2 regions of the Enterovirga sp. GCM10030262 genome follow, and region 2 is predicted to be linked to the other one. Evidence: predicted binding sites of a transcription regulator. Region 2 holds the regulator's gene; the other holds the start of a gene.
The links. Region 2 encodes LexA, which represses DNA repair genes until DNA is damaged. Its sites were predicted from a motif close to TGTTCNNNNTGTGTTCNG; they were not measured.
Positions count from the first base shown of each region.

Region 1 (7,032 bases), 1.1 Mb from region 2:
TGAGAAGCGCGGCCCGCTGCGCCTCGTCGGCGCTGGCGTCGATGACGATGAAGGCTTCGCCATGGCCGAGATGGATCGCCTCGGGCCAGGCGAATGTCGCCGCCCATTTGAGGCCGGAGAGCGGCACGTCGCCGAAATGCCCCTCGTCGATCCGCATCGCCACCACCGCCCGGCAATCGCCATGGGTGGGAAGGGCATTGAACTGGCAGGGACATCCCCAGTCGCAATTGCAGCTGGTGATCTCCGCGCCGCGCATCCGCCAGTCGACATAGGCCATGGTCGTCCTCCACCGCGGGAAGGAGTCGCCTATAGCATCGACACGGGTTCTTCCCAAGCGCGCGGCTAATTGTCGCCGGCCGCGGCCGATCCGTCGGCACCGGCCCCGGGCTCGCGCACCAGGCCGAACTTCACATCGGGAGCGACGCCGGCGGCGAACGCGCCCTTGCGGCCGATCGCGATCCGGTCGGCGGCGCCTTCCACCGCGCCGAAGAGCAACGCCCCTCCCGCCCAGGAAAGGCCGCTCGTCTCGCCCGCGATACGCGGCACGCGATGCTCGCGGCTGTGGACCAGTTCGTCGCCGAACCGCGTCTCCTGGGTCAAGACGATCGCGTCCGGGCCGATCTCCTTGATCCGCAGCCAGTAAGCGAGCGGCTTGCCGAAATCCCCCGCTTGCGGCGTCACCGGCACCGGTCCTTCATTGCTGCTCGTTCCGACCGCGTAGGAGAGGCCGGTCACCTCGAAGGCCGGCTTCTGGCCCTTGAGCAAAGTGTAGCGCTGGCCGCCTTCCTCGGGCAGGCAGGTCGCCGACCATTCCTCCTCGTCCTGCACCGGCACGCACCAGACGAGCCGCGTATTCTCCACCGACGGCGCGCGGCCGCCGACATTGCCTTGCGGGACGCCGTAGCGCGTCATCACCGTGCGGCTCGCCATCGGCATGCCGTAGAGCAACGTTCCCTTGGGCAGCGACCGTTTGGAAAAGAGCGTGCGGATGACGGTGTCCTGGGTCAGCACGCCCATATAGCCGTGGGTGATGCCTTGCTTCAGGACGATGTCGCCGGCCTTGGCTTCGCCTTCGGCCACCTCCGCGCCGCCGGTGGTCATGATGACCGGCTTGTCGAACTTCTGCCGGATGGCGAGCTGGTTCTGGCGGGCGGTGACGGTCTGGGCCATCGGCTCGACCGCCATGCCGTTCAGCCGGTACAACCGGTCGGGCGCGGCCTGGGCGATCAGCCGGACCGGCGCGCCGGCGCTCTTGGGGCCGACCTCGACGATCAGGTCACCCATCCGGACCGCCGCCGCGTCCTTGGCGAGATTCGCCGGATAATCCGGGTCCCCCGGCGCCATCGGCCGGGCTTCGCCGCAGGGGGCGCCGCTCCCCACCCGCGCCAGCGCCGCGACCAGCTGCGCCCGCTGTTCGGGCTTCATCTTGTCGAAGGCCTCCATCGCTCCGGGAGTCATGCCGGTCAGCTCGGTTAGGCTGATCCCCGGCTTGCCGTCCGTCTGGGTGGAGAAGGCATAACGCGGCCGGTCATGGTCCTTGCCGCAATTACTGTAGCTGACGGCGATCACCGGCATCTCGTCGGCGCGCGCCTGCCGATAGGCGACCGGCTCGGGCAGCGGCATCGGCGCGCCGAGAATCGACAATTGCTCGGCCGCCCCGCCTTTCTCGCCGAGGCCGAGCGCCTTGGCCTCGAACCGCCCGTCGCGATCCTTGTCGAGCAGGCAGAGCACGCGCCCGGCATGGCCGGGGCCGCTCCCGTTCGCGCAATAGAGCCGCTTCGCGGTCTCGGCGACGACGTCGGCGGTCGTGGCGTAGCGGGACGGATCGCCGGTGACCGCGAGCGACAGGACCAGCTTCTTGCCCGCCCCCTGCCCGAAATCCTTGTCGACCACGACCGCGCCGAGCGGCGCCAGCGTCACTTTGGCGATCATGTTCGCCTTGGGCTGGTCGCCGGTGAACCAGATCGGGTCGCTCTTCTGCGCGAGGTCGATCGGCTGCGCCACGAAAGGCACACCCGCCACCTCGAGGTCGTGCACGTCGAACGCGGCCTCGGCGGCGGCGGAATCCGCGCCGGCCACGTCTTGCGCGGCCGCCGCGGGCGCCAGGGACGCCAGCGCGACGATCGACACAAAGCCTTTGTTTCTCATTTGGTTACCCCCTCAGTCCCACCCTCCCTATCGTCCCGGGGTCCGCCTGCCAAGGCCATTGAAGCGCGCGGCTATCGCCCCCATCTCGCGCCGGTCGCGTTTCGACGACGCGTCCCCTTGCCACGACAGAACAAATCTGGAACACCGGCCTTTATGCTGACTCACATTTCCGTCCGCGGTGCGCGCGAGCATAATCTGAAGGGCGTGGATATCGATATCCCGCGCGAGACGCTGACCGTGATCACCGGCCTGTCGGGCTCGGGCAAGTCGAGCCTCGCCTTCGACACCATCTATGCCGAGGGGCAGCGGCGCTATGTCGAGTCGCTCAGCGCCTATGCGCGCCAGTTCCTGGAGATGATGCAGAAGCCCGACGTCGACCATATCGAGGGCCTGTCGCCCGCCATCTCGATCGAGCAGAAGACGACGTCGAGGAACCCGCGCTCCACCGTCGCCACCGTCACCGAAATCTACGATTACATGCGCCTGCTCTGGGCCCGCGTCGGCGTGCCCTACAGCCCCGCCACCGGCCTTCCCATCTCCGCTCAGACGGTCAGCCAGATGGTCGACCGCGTCATGGCCCTCCCCGAAGGCACCCGCCTCTATTTGCTCGCCCCGGTCGTCCGCGGCCGCAAGGGCGAGTATAGGAAGGAGCTCGCCCAGTGGCAGAAAGAGGGCTTCACCCGCGTCCGCATCGATGGCGCCTTTTACGATATCGAGGACGCCCCCGCCCTCGACAAGAAATACAAGCATGACATCGAAGTGGTCGTCGATCGCCTCGTCGTCCGCGAGGGCATCGAGACGCGTCTCGCGGATTCGCTTGAAACCGCGCTCAAGCTCGCCGAAGGCCTCGTCTATCTCGACCCGGCAGATCCTCCCCGGGACGGGGAGGGGGACCAGGCGCAGCCTGGTGGAGGGGGCCCCGAGACCCGCGCCGTGTTAGGCGACAACGCCCCCCCCAGCCGCATCACCTTCTCCGAGAAATTCGCCTGCCCCGTCTCTGGCTTCACCATCGCCGAGATCGAGCCGCGTTTGTTCAGCTTCAACGCCCCCCAGGGCGCCTGCCCCGGCTGCGACGGCTTGGGCGAGAAGCTCCATTTCGATCCCGAATTGGTCGTCCCCAACCAGAATCTCAGCATCAAGAAGGGCGCCGTCGTGCCCTGGGCCAAGTCGAACCCGCCCAGCCCGTACTACATGCAGGTCCTCGGCTCCCTCGCCCGCGAATATGATTTCAGCCTCGAAACGCCCTGGAACGAGCTCCCCGAGGAGGTGCATTCCATCATCCTCCACGGCACCCGCGGCAAGCCCGTCACCCTCCGCTTCGTCGACGGCCGCAAATCCTACGAGGTCAAGAAGCCGTTCGAGGGCGTGATCGGCAATCTGAACCGCCGGATGCTCCAGACCGAGAGCGCCTGGATGCGCGAGGAGCTTTCCAAATACCAAAGCGCCGCCCCGTGCGAGACGTGCGGCGGCGCCCGCCTCCGCCCGGAGCCGCTCGCGGTCAAGATCGCCGGCGAGGACATCTCCATCTCCACCCGCCGCTCCGTCGTCCAGGCGCTCGCCTGGTTCTCGACCCTGGAGGAAAAGCTCGCCCCGCAGCAGCAGGAAATCGCCCGCGCCATCTTGAAGGAGATCAACGAGCGCCTCGGCTTCCTCAACAATGTCGGCCTCGATTACCTCAACCTCGACCGCACCTCCGGCACCCTGTCCGGCGGCGAGTCCCAGCGCATCCGCCTCGCGTCGCAGATCGGCTCGGGCCTGTCGGGCGTCCTCTACGTCCTCGACGAGCCCTCGATCGGCCTCCACCAGCGCGACAACGACCGCCTGCTCGTCACCCTCCGCCGCCTGCGCGATCTCGGCAACACCGTGCTCGTCGTCGAGCATGACGAGGACGCCATCCGCACCGCCGACCACGTCATTGACATGGGGCCGGGCGCGGGCGTCCATGGCGGCGAGGTCGTCGCGCAAGGGTCGCTTGAGGAAGTGCTGGCCAACGAGAAGTCGCTGACCGCCGATTACCTCACCGGCCGCCGCAGCGTGCCGATCCCCGCCACCCGTCGCAAGGGCAACGGCAGGAAGCTCACCGTCCACGGCGCCACCGCCAACAATCTGAAGGACGTCACCGCGTCCATCCCCTTGGGCACCTTCACCTGCATCACCGGCGTCTCGGGCTCGGGCAAGTCGAGCTTCACCATCGACACCCTCTACGCCTCCGCCGCGCGCCAGCTGAACGGCGCCCGCATGCTCGCCGGCCGCCACGAAAAGCTCACCGGCCTGCAATATCTCGACAAGGTGATCGACATCGATCAGTCGCCGATCGGCCGCACGCCCCGCAGCAACCCTGCGACCTACACCGGCGCCTTCACCTGCATCCGCGACTGGTTCGCCGGGCTGCCGGAGAGCGGCGCGCGCGGCTACAAGCCCGGCCGCTTCAGCTTCAACGTCAAGGGCGGCCGCTGCGAGGCGTGCAAGGGAGACGGCGTCCTCAAGATCGAGATGCACTTCCTCCCCGACGTCTACGTCACCTGCGACGTCTGCCACGGCGCCCGCTACAATCGCGAGACGCTGGAGGTGAAGTTCAAGGGCAAGTCGATCGCCGACGTGCTCGACATGACGGTCGAGGACGCGCACGTCTTCTTCAAGGCCGTCCCCCCGATCCGCGACAAGATGGCGATGCTGGAGGAGGTCGGCCTCGGCTACGTCAAGGTCGGCCAGCAGGCGACCACCTTGAGCGGCGGCGAAGCCCAGCGCGTCAAGCTCGCCAAGGAACTGTCGCGCCGGGCGACGGGCCAGACCCTCTACATCCTCGACGAACCCACCACCGGCCTCCACTTCGAGGACGTGAGGAAATTGCTCGAAGTCCTCCACGCCCTCGTCGAGCAAGGCAACACGGTGGTCGTGATCGAGCATAACCTCGAAGTCATCAAGACAGCGGACTGGGTCATCGACCTAGGCCCGGAAGGCGGCGACAAGGGAGGCGAAGTCGTCGCCGAAGGCACGCCCGAGCAAGTCGCCGAGGCACCCCGCTCCTACACCGGTCACTATCTCAAGCCACTGCTCCAAGGTCCACGCGCCGAAGCCGTAGCCTCGCCGGCCAGGAAAAAGCGGGGTTCCACCTCGATGCGTCAGCGAGAGGCCGCCGAATAGGCGGCTGCGGCGACAAGCGTGTCCTGAGCGAAGCGTCGAGCGAAGCCGAGACGCGCAGTCGAAGGAGGCGGAATTGTCGCCGAAGGTACGCCGGAGCAAGTTTCGGAGGAGCCTCGCTCGTACACCGGGAGCCTATCTCAAAATGCTGCTTCAGGGAGCGCGCACGGAAGCCAAACCCGCCCCGAAGAAAAAGCGGGGTGCCCCCGGCCTCAATGTGTGAGAGAGAGAGTCTACAGGTATAGTGAGGTTTTGAGGAAATTGCCTATGGTGATAGAAATCGGTCCCGATCACTGCTCAATGAATTGCTTTAGTATGTCGCTTTCAAGGGCGGCTGACGGCACAGTCAGCTCGCCAACGGGATATCCGTTCTCGTGAAGCTTGGCCATAATTTTAGGGGACAACAATTTACCCAGCGACATATCGAATCCTATCCCATCCTCGACCAAGTCGTCAGTTGATGCGCGATTTGGACAGTTCCTAAGAGACTTAAACTTAAGGTCATTTCTTTTCCTTGCTAATTTTGCTCCAAGTATAGCCTGGTTCTCTCCTACCACCTCGCTAACTATCGCAAACGCTTCCTCTTCTGGCATTTGTGCCACGTGCGCAACGTGTCCCGGAACACAAAAGAAATGTTCGACATCTGTGTAGGGGGAAATGTACAGCGTCGCATTCTCCGGAAGCTCGTTGGTATATTTCTCCCGCAGCCACGTTTTCTCATCATCAGTCATGCAATCGCCGTCCCGATAGATTAGGGCTTTGCGATCTTCTCCAAGCCCCAAGAAATACTCAACGACAACCTTGGTCGCGTCCAAATTATCTACACCGTTAAATGACACGAACTCGATATTATCGAGTGCCCATCCGTTTGCCTCGAGAATGATCCTAAGCTTCTTCGTCTTTTCGTCCTCCGCAAAAACTAGAACTTTCGAATCTTCCGACACAAGCTTCGAAAAATTGTCTAGGGCACCTAGATCCATGAGAAGAGCGACGTCGGCACGATCGTCCTCGATTACGTCGCCATCTTCCAACCAGTGGATTGCGCCAAGCGCATTGTTGGAAACCGAATCAAAAACATGTCTTGAATGGGACGCAAGAATTATTTGGGTTCCGGTGCTTTCAGAGAGAGTAAAAAGTAGATCGACCAAGAGTTTCTGATTTCCTGGATGAAGGTGCGCATCTGGCTCATCTAAAAGCAGGAGTTTTGGCTCATAAAGAATCACATATGCGGCCACTTGAAGAGCCTGCAAGCATCCGGTGCCCGCCATTTCCAGAGGAGCCCAGAATCCATTGAGACACACCTCTGAATTGATATATTGATTAATATTCTCGTTAAACGTGGTTCTGGTTTTAAAGCCGGGGAAAATCCCCTGCATCAGTTCATGAAAGGCCCGAAGCTTTTCCGCGTTTGTTGATAGTCTAAGAAGTACGTTTCGCAGGAATAAATTTGCATCGCCCTGAGCGATCCCAGTCTGAACGATAGAATTAGCGCGACGCTCCTCGATCAACGGAAGGCCCGCGAGGCCGGGGACGAAAACGGAGAACGGACTGCTTAAGTCGGAAGCCTTGCTGAAAAACTTAGAAATCTTGTTGTACCGCAGACTTATATTTGCATTCTTTCCCCTATAGAGGAATAGGCTAAAGGATTCTTCATTTCCTTCTTCGTCTAGATATGTGAACTCGAAATCAGGTCCATAATCCTGGGTCATTGATGTTCGATAATTAATCTTCATTACTTCGTTA
Region 1 covers NZ_JBHTDC010000001.1:1,583,068-1,590,099, reverse strand. Annotated here, with positions in the region: gene ACFQRC_RS07700 (DUF1326 domain-containing protein) at 1-277, opposite strand, end outside; gene ACFQRC_RS07695 (hypothetical protein) at 343-2,148, opposite strand; gene uvrA (excinuclease ABC subunit UvrA) at 2,302-5,292, shown strand; gene ACFQRC_RS07685 (AAA family ATPase) at 5,580-7,032, opposite strand, start outside.
Region 1: a site for LexA is predicted at 2,275-2,292, ahead of uvrA (excinuclease ABC subunit UvrA). Genes of this name have one in related genera too.

Region 2 (7,032 bases):
GGAGGGCGGCATTGCCACCGCGCTTGCCACCGGCGACCAGGGCGCGATCTCGGAAGAGGATGCCGAGGCGATGCGCCGCTCCGGCCTCGCGCACCTCCTCTCGGTCAGTGGCCTTCACCTCACCGCCGTCGTCGGCGCGGTCATGCTGCTCACCCTCAAATTGCTCGCGCTCAGCCCCACGCTCGCCCTTCGCTGCCGCCTGACCCTCGTCGCGGCGGCGGCCGGCGCCGTCGCCGGCATCGCCTACACCCTCCTCACCGGCGCCGAGGTGCCGACCGTTCGCGCCTGCGTCGCGGCCTTGCTCATCCTTGCCGGCGTCGCGCTGGGCCGCGACGCCTTCACCATGCGCCTGCTCGCGGTCGGCGCGCTGATCGTGCTCCTGCTCTGGCCGGAATCGCTCGCCGGCCCGAGCTTCCAGCTGAGCTTCGCGGCGATCGCCTCGATCGTCGCCCTGCACGAGCATCCGCGCATCAAGGCGCTGCTCTCCCGCCGCGAGGAGGGTTTCGCGCAGAAATTCGGTCGCTTTCTCCTTGCGCTCATCCTCACCGGCCTCGCCGTGGAGATCGCGCTCGCGCCGATCGCGCTCTATCATTTCCACAAGGCGGGATTTTACGGCGCGCTCGCCAACATCGTCGCCATCCCGCTCACCACTTTCGTCGTGATGCCGCTGGAGGCGCTGGCCTTGCTGTTCGATCTCGCCGGTCTCGGCGCGCCCTTCTGGTGGCTGACGGGCCAGTCGCTGTCGCTCCTGCTCGGCCTCGCCCACGCGGTGGCGGAGACACCGGGCGCGGTGGCGCTGCTGCCGACCATGCCGACAGGGACCTTCGCTTTGGTCGTGGCGGGCGGCCTCTGGATTTGCTTGTGGAAGACACGCTGGCGCCGCTGGGGACTCGCGCCCGTCCTGCTGGGCGCCATCTGGGCGCTCTCGACGCCCGCGCCCGATATCGTCGTCACCGGCGACGGCCGCCACCTCGCCATCCGGACGGGCGAGGGCGGCTTCGCTTTGCTGCGCGACCGCGCCGGCGACTATGTCCGCGACATGCTGTCCGAAACCTCCGGCTATGAGGGCGATCTCGCCGCCATCCAGGATCTCCCCACCGCCGCCTGCAGCCGGGACATGTGTGCCGCCGACATCGTGCGCGACGGCCGCCGCTGGCGTGTGCTCGCCACCCGCAGCCGCCGCTTCGTCGACTTCGCTCCTTTGAGCCGCGCCTGCGCCTCCGCCGACATCGTCGTCAGCGACCGCACCCTACCGCGCACCTGCATTCCCCACTGGCTCAAGGCCGACCGCGCCTTTCTCCGGCACACCGGCGGTCTCGCCATTACCCTGGGCGACCAACCCCGCGTCGCCACCGTCACGGCGCGGGCGGGGCGGCATCCCTGGTCGGCAGGTGAATGATCGTCGGCGAGCCGCTTAGTCGCTAACGCAGCTGCCCCCCATGCATGCGCCTGAATTGCTTATGTCCCTGCGAAGCTGCTGCCTGTCATTATTATAGGCCTGCCATTCCGCCGCCGTCTTGCACATCTTCGTATATTTGAGGCGGCTCCCCACGACGGGCTCTCCTCGCTTGCAGGTGACCTCGTCCGGATTTTCCACCGCCGAGGCCAGTTCGGGTTCGCCGAGGCCGAAATGGAGGTCGCTGACGTACCAGCGCTCGCCTTCATTGTGCTGCAGCTTGAAGTCGCCTCTCGCGGCCCTGGCGACGACCACCTGTCCGACCAGCGTTTCCAGCGGGGCGCATTCCACCTCCCCGACGACCACCCTCTTCGCCCTGCCTTCGGCCTCCATCAGGATCGCATAAGGCACGGTGATGTCGAACCGGCGCTTGCTCTGCCCGTCGATCGAGCAGCGGCGGTCGGCGAAGATCTTTTCGACGCGGGTCGTCATCTCGGCATGGGGCAAGCTGCGCTCCAGCTTGATGAGGTTGGGAAAGTCCGCCGGGTCGAAGCGGCCGACATCGACGGGGACGCCCGGCGACGTGGAACTCAGCAGCGAGAAAATAGCGGTTGCCAGTATCGACATGATGAACTTTCCTCCCTTACTTCAACCTTTCCGGCGTCGATCATCTTTGTAATCGACCTCGTCGGGACCCGAACATTCAGGCGGCTTCGTCGAAAGGAAAGACATGGCTGCGAGCCTGAACCCCCCGTCGCGCGTCAATCGGGGTTCAGCCTATCAGCAATTCCATGGATCGTCCACAAAGCGCCGAGAGACCGCTCGAACGCGGGGTGCGGCCGATCACCGCCAGCGGCGCTGTCCCTCGGCCGGGCCGCTCTCACTTGGAGGGCAGTCGTCGCGAGAGTTGGCGACTGACCGCCGCCGACCGCGCTAGTCGCTGGTGCAGGACGGGTTCCCCAGACACGCGGCGTTGTTGCCGATGTCCCTGCGGAGCTGCTGCCGGTCATTATTATAGGCCTGCCATTCCGCCGCCGTCTTGCACATCCTGGTATATCTGAGGCGGCTCCCGAGCTGGGGTTCGCCCCTTTTGCAGGTGACCTGGTTTGGATCTTCGACCGCCGCGGCCAGCTCGGGTTCGCCCAGGCCGAAATGGAGATCACTCACATACCAGCGATCGCCTTCGCTGTGCTGCAGCTTGAAATCGCCCCTCGCGGCCCTGGCGACGACGACCTGCCCGACCAGCGTCTCCAGCGGGGCGCAGTCGACCTCTCCGACGACGACTCGTTTCGCCGTGCCTCCGGCTTCCATCAGGATTGCATAAGGCACGGTGATGTTGAACCGGAGCTTGCTCTGCCCGTCGATCGAACAGCGACGGTCGGCGAAGATTTTTTCGACGCGGCTCGTCATCTCCGCATGAGGCAAAGTGCGCTCCAGCTTGATGAGGTTGGGGAAGTCCGCCGGGTGGAAGCGGCCGACATCGACGGGGACGCCCGGCGATGTGGAACTCAGCAGCGAGAAAATAGCGGTGGCTAGTATCGACATGGTGCGCACTCCTCCCAGGCTTCACTCTTGCTCAGGACCGGCTTTGAAGGGTCATCCTCCAAATCGGTCGCCGGCCTCCGGCTCCAGGCGGTTTCAGGGGAAGTGGGAAGGCGGCATTCCCGCGACCATGATGATCCCCTTTCCGCGAACAAACCGGGCATGCAACCTACCAACAAAATCGGAGATCGTCCACGAAGGGCGGCGGACGCTACGGACTCGGGGCGCGGCGCGGCGGACAGGGCCTGATTCGGCCGTTATCTGCATCGGCCGATCCTCTGAAAGAGCGCGGGATGCGCGGGCGTTGTCCGGTCAGTCGCCCTTGACCGCGGCGAGTTCGTTGCCGTTGGGGTCGAGGAAATGGAAGCGCCGTCCGCCCGGAAAGGCGAAGATTGGACGAACCACGACGCCGCCGGCTTTGCTGACCGCCGCCAGCGCCGCCTCCAGATCCTCGACCTCGATGACCGCCAGCGGCGCCTTGCTCGCCTCGACCGCATCGCCCTGAAGGCCGATATCGGTATCGCCGGTCATCGTCGCGGCGTAGGTCGGGCCGAACTCCGTCAGCGCCCAGCCGAACGCGGCTTCGTAAAACGCCTTGGCCGCGCCGACGTCGCTCGCCGGCAACTCCACATAATTCAACCGCGCCATCCGGCTACTCCTCGATGCGGAAACTTCAATAACGCCGGAGCAGCCCCGACAACCTGCCCTGCACCACCACCTGCTCGGGCCGGTAGCGCTGGGGGTCATATTGGCGGTTGGCCGGATCGAGGCGGATCATCTGGCCTTCGCGGCGAAAGGTCTTCAAGGTCGCTTCGGCGTTGTCGATCAGGGCCACGACGATCTCGCCGTCACGGGCCGTGTCGGTCTTGCGGATGAGGGCGTAATCGCCGTCGAGAATGCCCTCCTCGACCATCGAATCGCCGGAGACCTCCAGCGCATAATGCTCGCCCGGTCCGAGCAGCGCGGCCGGAACGGCCAGGCTCTCATTGCCCTGCAGCGCCTCGATCGGCGTGCCGGCGGCGATCCGTCCGTGCAGCGGGAGCTCGACGATGTCGTTGGCCGCGGCGGGCAAAGCGGGAGCCTTCAAGGGAACGACGTTGCCGCCCTTGTCCGGCATCCTGAGCACTTCCAGCGCCCGCGCCCGGTTGGGCAGCCGGCGGATGAAGCCGCGTTCCTCCAGCGCCGAGATCAGCCGGTGCACGCCGGACTTGGATTTCAGGTCCAGCGCATCCTTCATCTCCTCGAAGGATGGGGACACCCCGGTCTCGCCGAGACGGTCGTGGATGAAGCAAAGAAGCTCATGTTGCTTGCGCGTCAGCATGTTCGGGCCCCTCGGGAACGTATGCGGAACGTGTAAGGAACAGCGCGAGGCGTGTCAATAGACCTCCCGTGGCGCCAATCGCAGGAAGTTTTCAAAGAGCCTGTGTCCCCATTCGCTGGCCACGCTTTCGGGATGGAACTGCACGCCATGGATCGGCAGGTCGCGATGACGCAGCCCTTGCACGGTCGCGTCCCCGGCGGTGGCGTTCACCGCGAGGCATTCCGGCAATCCCTGGGTCGCCACCGTCAGCGAATGGTAGCGGGTGGCGGTAAAGGGGGAGGGGAGATCCGCGAAGATACCGCTCCCGTCATGCTCGACCGAACAGGTCTTGCCGTGCATCGGCCGCTCTGCCCGCACGACATGGCCGCCGAAGTGGCGTGCGATCGCCTGATGACCCAGGCAGACGCCCAGCAGCGGCCGCCGCGCGCGGGCGCAAGCGGCGACCAGCTCGAGCGAGATTCCCGCTTCTTCGGGAGTCCCCGGCCCCGGCGAGATCAGGAATGCCTCAGCCTCGCTCGCCAGCGCGTCCGCCGCGCTCAATTCGTCGTTTCGCGCCACCTCGACCGCCGCTCCGAGCTCGCGGAGATAGTGGACGATGTTCCATGTGAAGCTGTCATAATTGTCGACGACGAGGATCATAATGCGGGACTTAGCAGCGGCGCGCGGCAGACTGAACCGCGCGTCCCGCATCGCCGCCCCGATCAGGTGACGTCCTTATTGCAAGCCCGGCCCCAGCAATTGCCCGCGCAGCGCGTTAATCGCGTCCTGGTTGCGCTCCACGTCCATGCCCCCCTCGACGGCGCGGCCGAACTGGTTCGCATATTCCTCGCCGAGTATGCCTTCGAACTGGGTGCGCGTCGCCTCGATGAGCCCGGGGGATTCGGCGGCGTTGCCGGGCACCGTCTCCTGCAGGTGGACGACGAACCAGCCTTGGCCGTTCGGCGCCTGGAGGATGCGGGCCTTGCCCTTGGGCAGGCTGAACATCATCGCCAGCGGCGGCGGAATGGGCTGATCCGGGCGCGCCACGTCGAGCCGACGCGCGGTCACCGTCTCGATCGCGGGGAGGGGGCGTTCCGCTTCGGCGAAGGCCTGGGCGGCGCTGGTGCCGGCGTTGATCTTGGCCACGATCGAGGTCGCCACCGCCTTGGCCCGGTCGAGCGCGCGGCGCTGGACGAGGTCGGCTTTCACCCGGTCCCCAACCTCGGCGAGCGGCGGCGCGGCGGCCGGCACGATGCGGGCGATGGCGAGGATGGCGAAGCGCTGGTTCGGCACCAAAGTCTCGACCAGCGGATCCTCGTCGGGCGCCATGTCGAACGCGGTCTCCAGCACCGGCTGCAGTTCGGGGGCCTTGAAATTGGGATCGTCGAACTGGATGCCGGAGCCCGTGATCGGCGGCGTCTCGCGGATGGTCAGGCCCTCGGCCTGGGCGACTTCCTGCATGGTCGCGCCTTCCGCCAGCGCATCCTCGATGCGGGTGACGAGCGCGCCCAGCGCTTCCTCGCTTTTGCGGGCGCCGATCTGCGCCGCGATTTCGTCGCGGACGGCGGAGAGCGGCGTCGCGGCGATGGTGGCGATGTCGTCGACGCGCACCACGTGCCAGCCGAGCGGCGACTGGGTCGGCGCCGTCACCGCGCCCTCGGCGGCGGCGAAGGCCGCATTGGCCACAGCCTCCGACGTCAGCTGCGCGAATTGCGCCTGGCTGCGCTCCCCGACCGCGGTGTCGGCGGCACTGAAACCGGCCTCGCTGGCGGCCGCGGCGAAGCTCGTCCCGGCCGCGACCTTCGCCGCCAGCGCCCGCGCCGCCGCCTGGTCCGGCAGGACCACCTGGCTCAGCGAGCGTGTCTCGCGCGCGCCATATCTGGCGGCATTGGCCTGGTAGAAGGCCGCGATCTCGGCGTCGGTCGGGGCCGCGGCGGCCGCGACCTTGTCGGCGCCGAATTCGGCGTAGCGCAGCACCCGCCGCTCGGGGATGGTGTAGCGGCCCTCATTCTCCTTGTAGAAAGCGGCGACTTCGGCGTCGGTGGGTTCGGTGCCGGCGCCCATCGCGGCGGCGGGGACGATGCCGACGCTGCCGCTGCGCCGCTCGAGCAGCAAGGAGGCATATTGCAGCGCCATCGCCTCTGGCACCTTGGGCGATCCGGCGACGGGCAGCAGCAGCTGGCGCGAAATGAGCGTGCCGGCAATCTCGTCGCGCAGCTGCTTCTCGCTGAGATTCTCCCTGGAGAGCGCGGCGCGGAAGGCGCCATCGTCGAACTGGCCGGCGAGATTCTGGAAGGCGGGGATGCTGGCGATCTCGCCGTCGACCATCCGCTTCGACGCGGTCAGCCCCTGCTCCCGGCCGAAGACGGTGAGGGCGGTGTTGGAGACGAGCTGGGTGACGATCTCGCCCAGCGCGCCGCTCCTCAGGAACGCGGCCATGTCGAGATCGGGCTGTTGCTGCCTGGCGTTGGCGAGCTGGCGGTCGACCTGGTCGCGGACCTGCGCCGATCCGATCGTCTCGCCTTCGACCTCGGCCAGCGTCTCGTCGCCCATCCCGCCCAGATCACCCAGTCCCATGCCGCCGGTGCCGAACCCGGTCACCACCATCGCGAACAAAGCGAGGCCGAGGAAGACGAGCAGGAACTTGGAGGAAGCGCCGCTACGAAAGATTTTCAGCATGGATGATCCGCGACAAGAGGAAGGATGGCCCCGAAGGCCGCTTTCCCGCTCCATAAGAGGCGAGGGGAGCGGCGGCAAGCTTGGCGCGGGGCCGCGCTGTTGCTAGGCCGGTTGG
Region 2 covers NZ_JBHTDC010000001.1:471,577-478,608, reverse strand. Annotated here, with positions in the region: gene ACFQRC_RS02340 (ComEC/Rec2 family competence protein) at 1-1,399, shown strand, start outside; gene ACFQRC_RS02335 (hypothetical protein) at 1,415-2,023, opposite strand; gene ACFQRC_RS02330 (hypothetical protein) at 2,330-2,941, opposite strand; gene ACFQRC_RS02325 (VOC family protein) at 3,251-3,586, opposite strand; gene lexA (transcriptional repressor LexA) at 3,612-4,259, opposite strand; gene ACFQRC_RS02315 (anthranilate synthase component II) at 4,314-4,898, opposite strand; gene ACFQRC_RS02310 (peptidyl-prolyl cis-trans isomerase) at 4,974-6,917, opposite strand.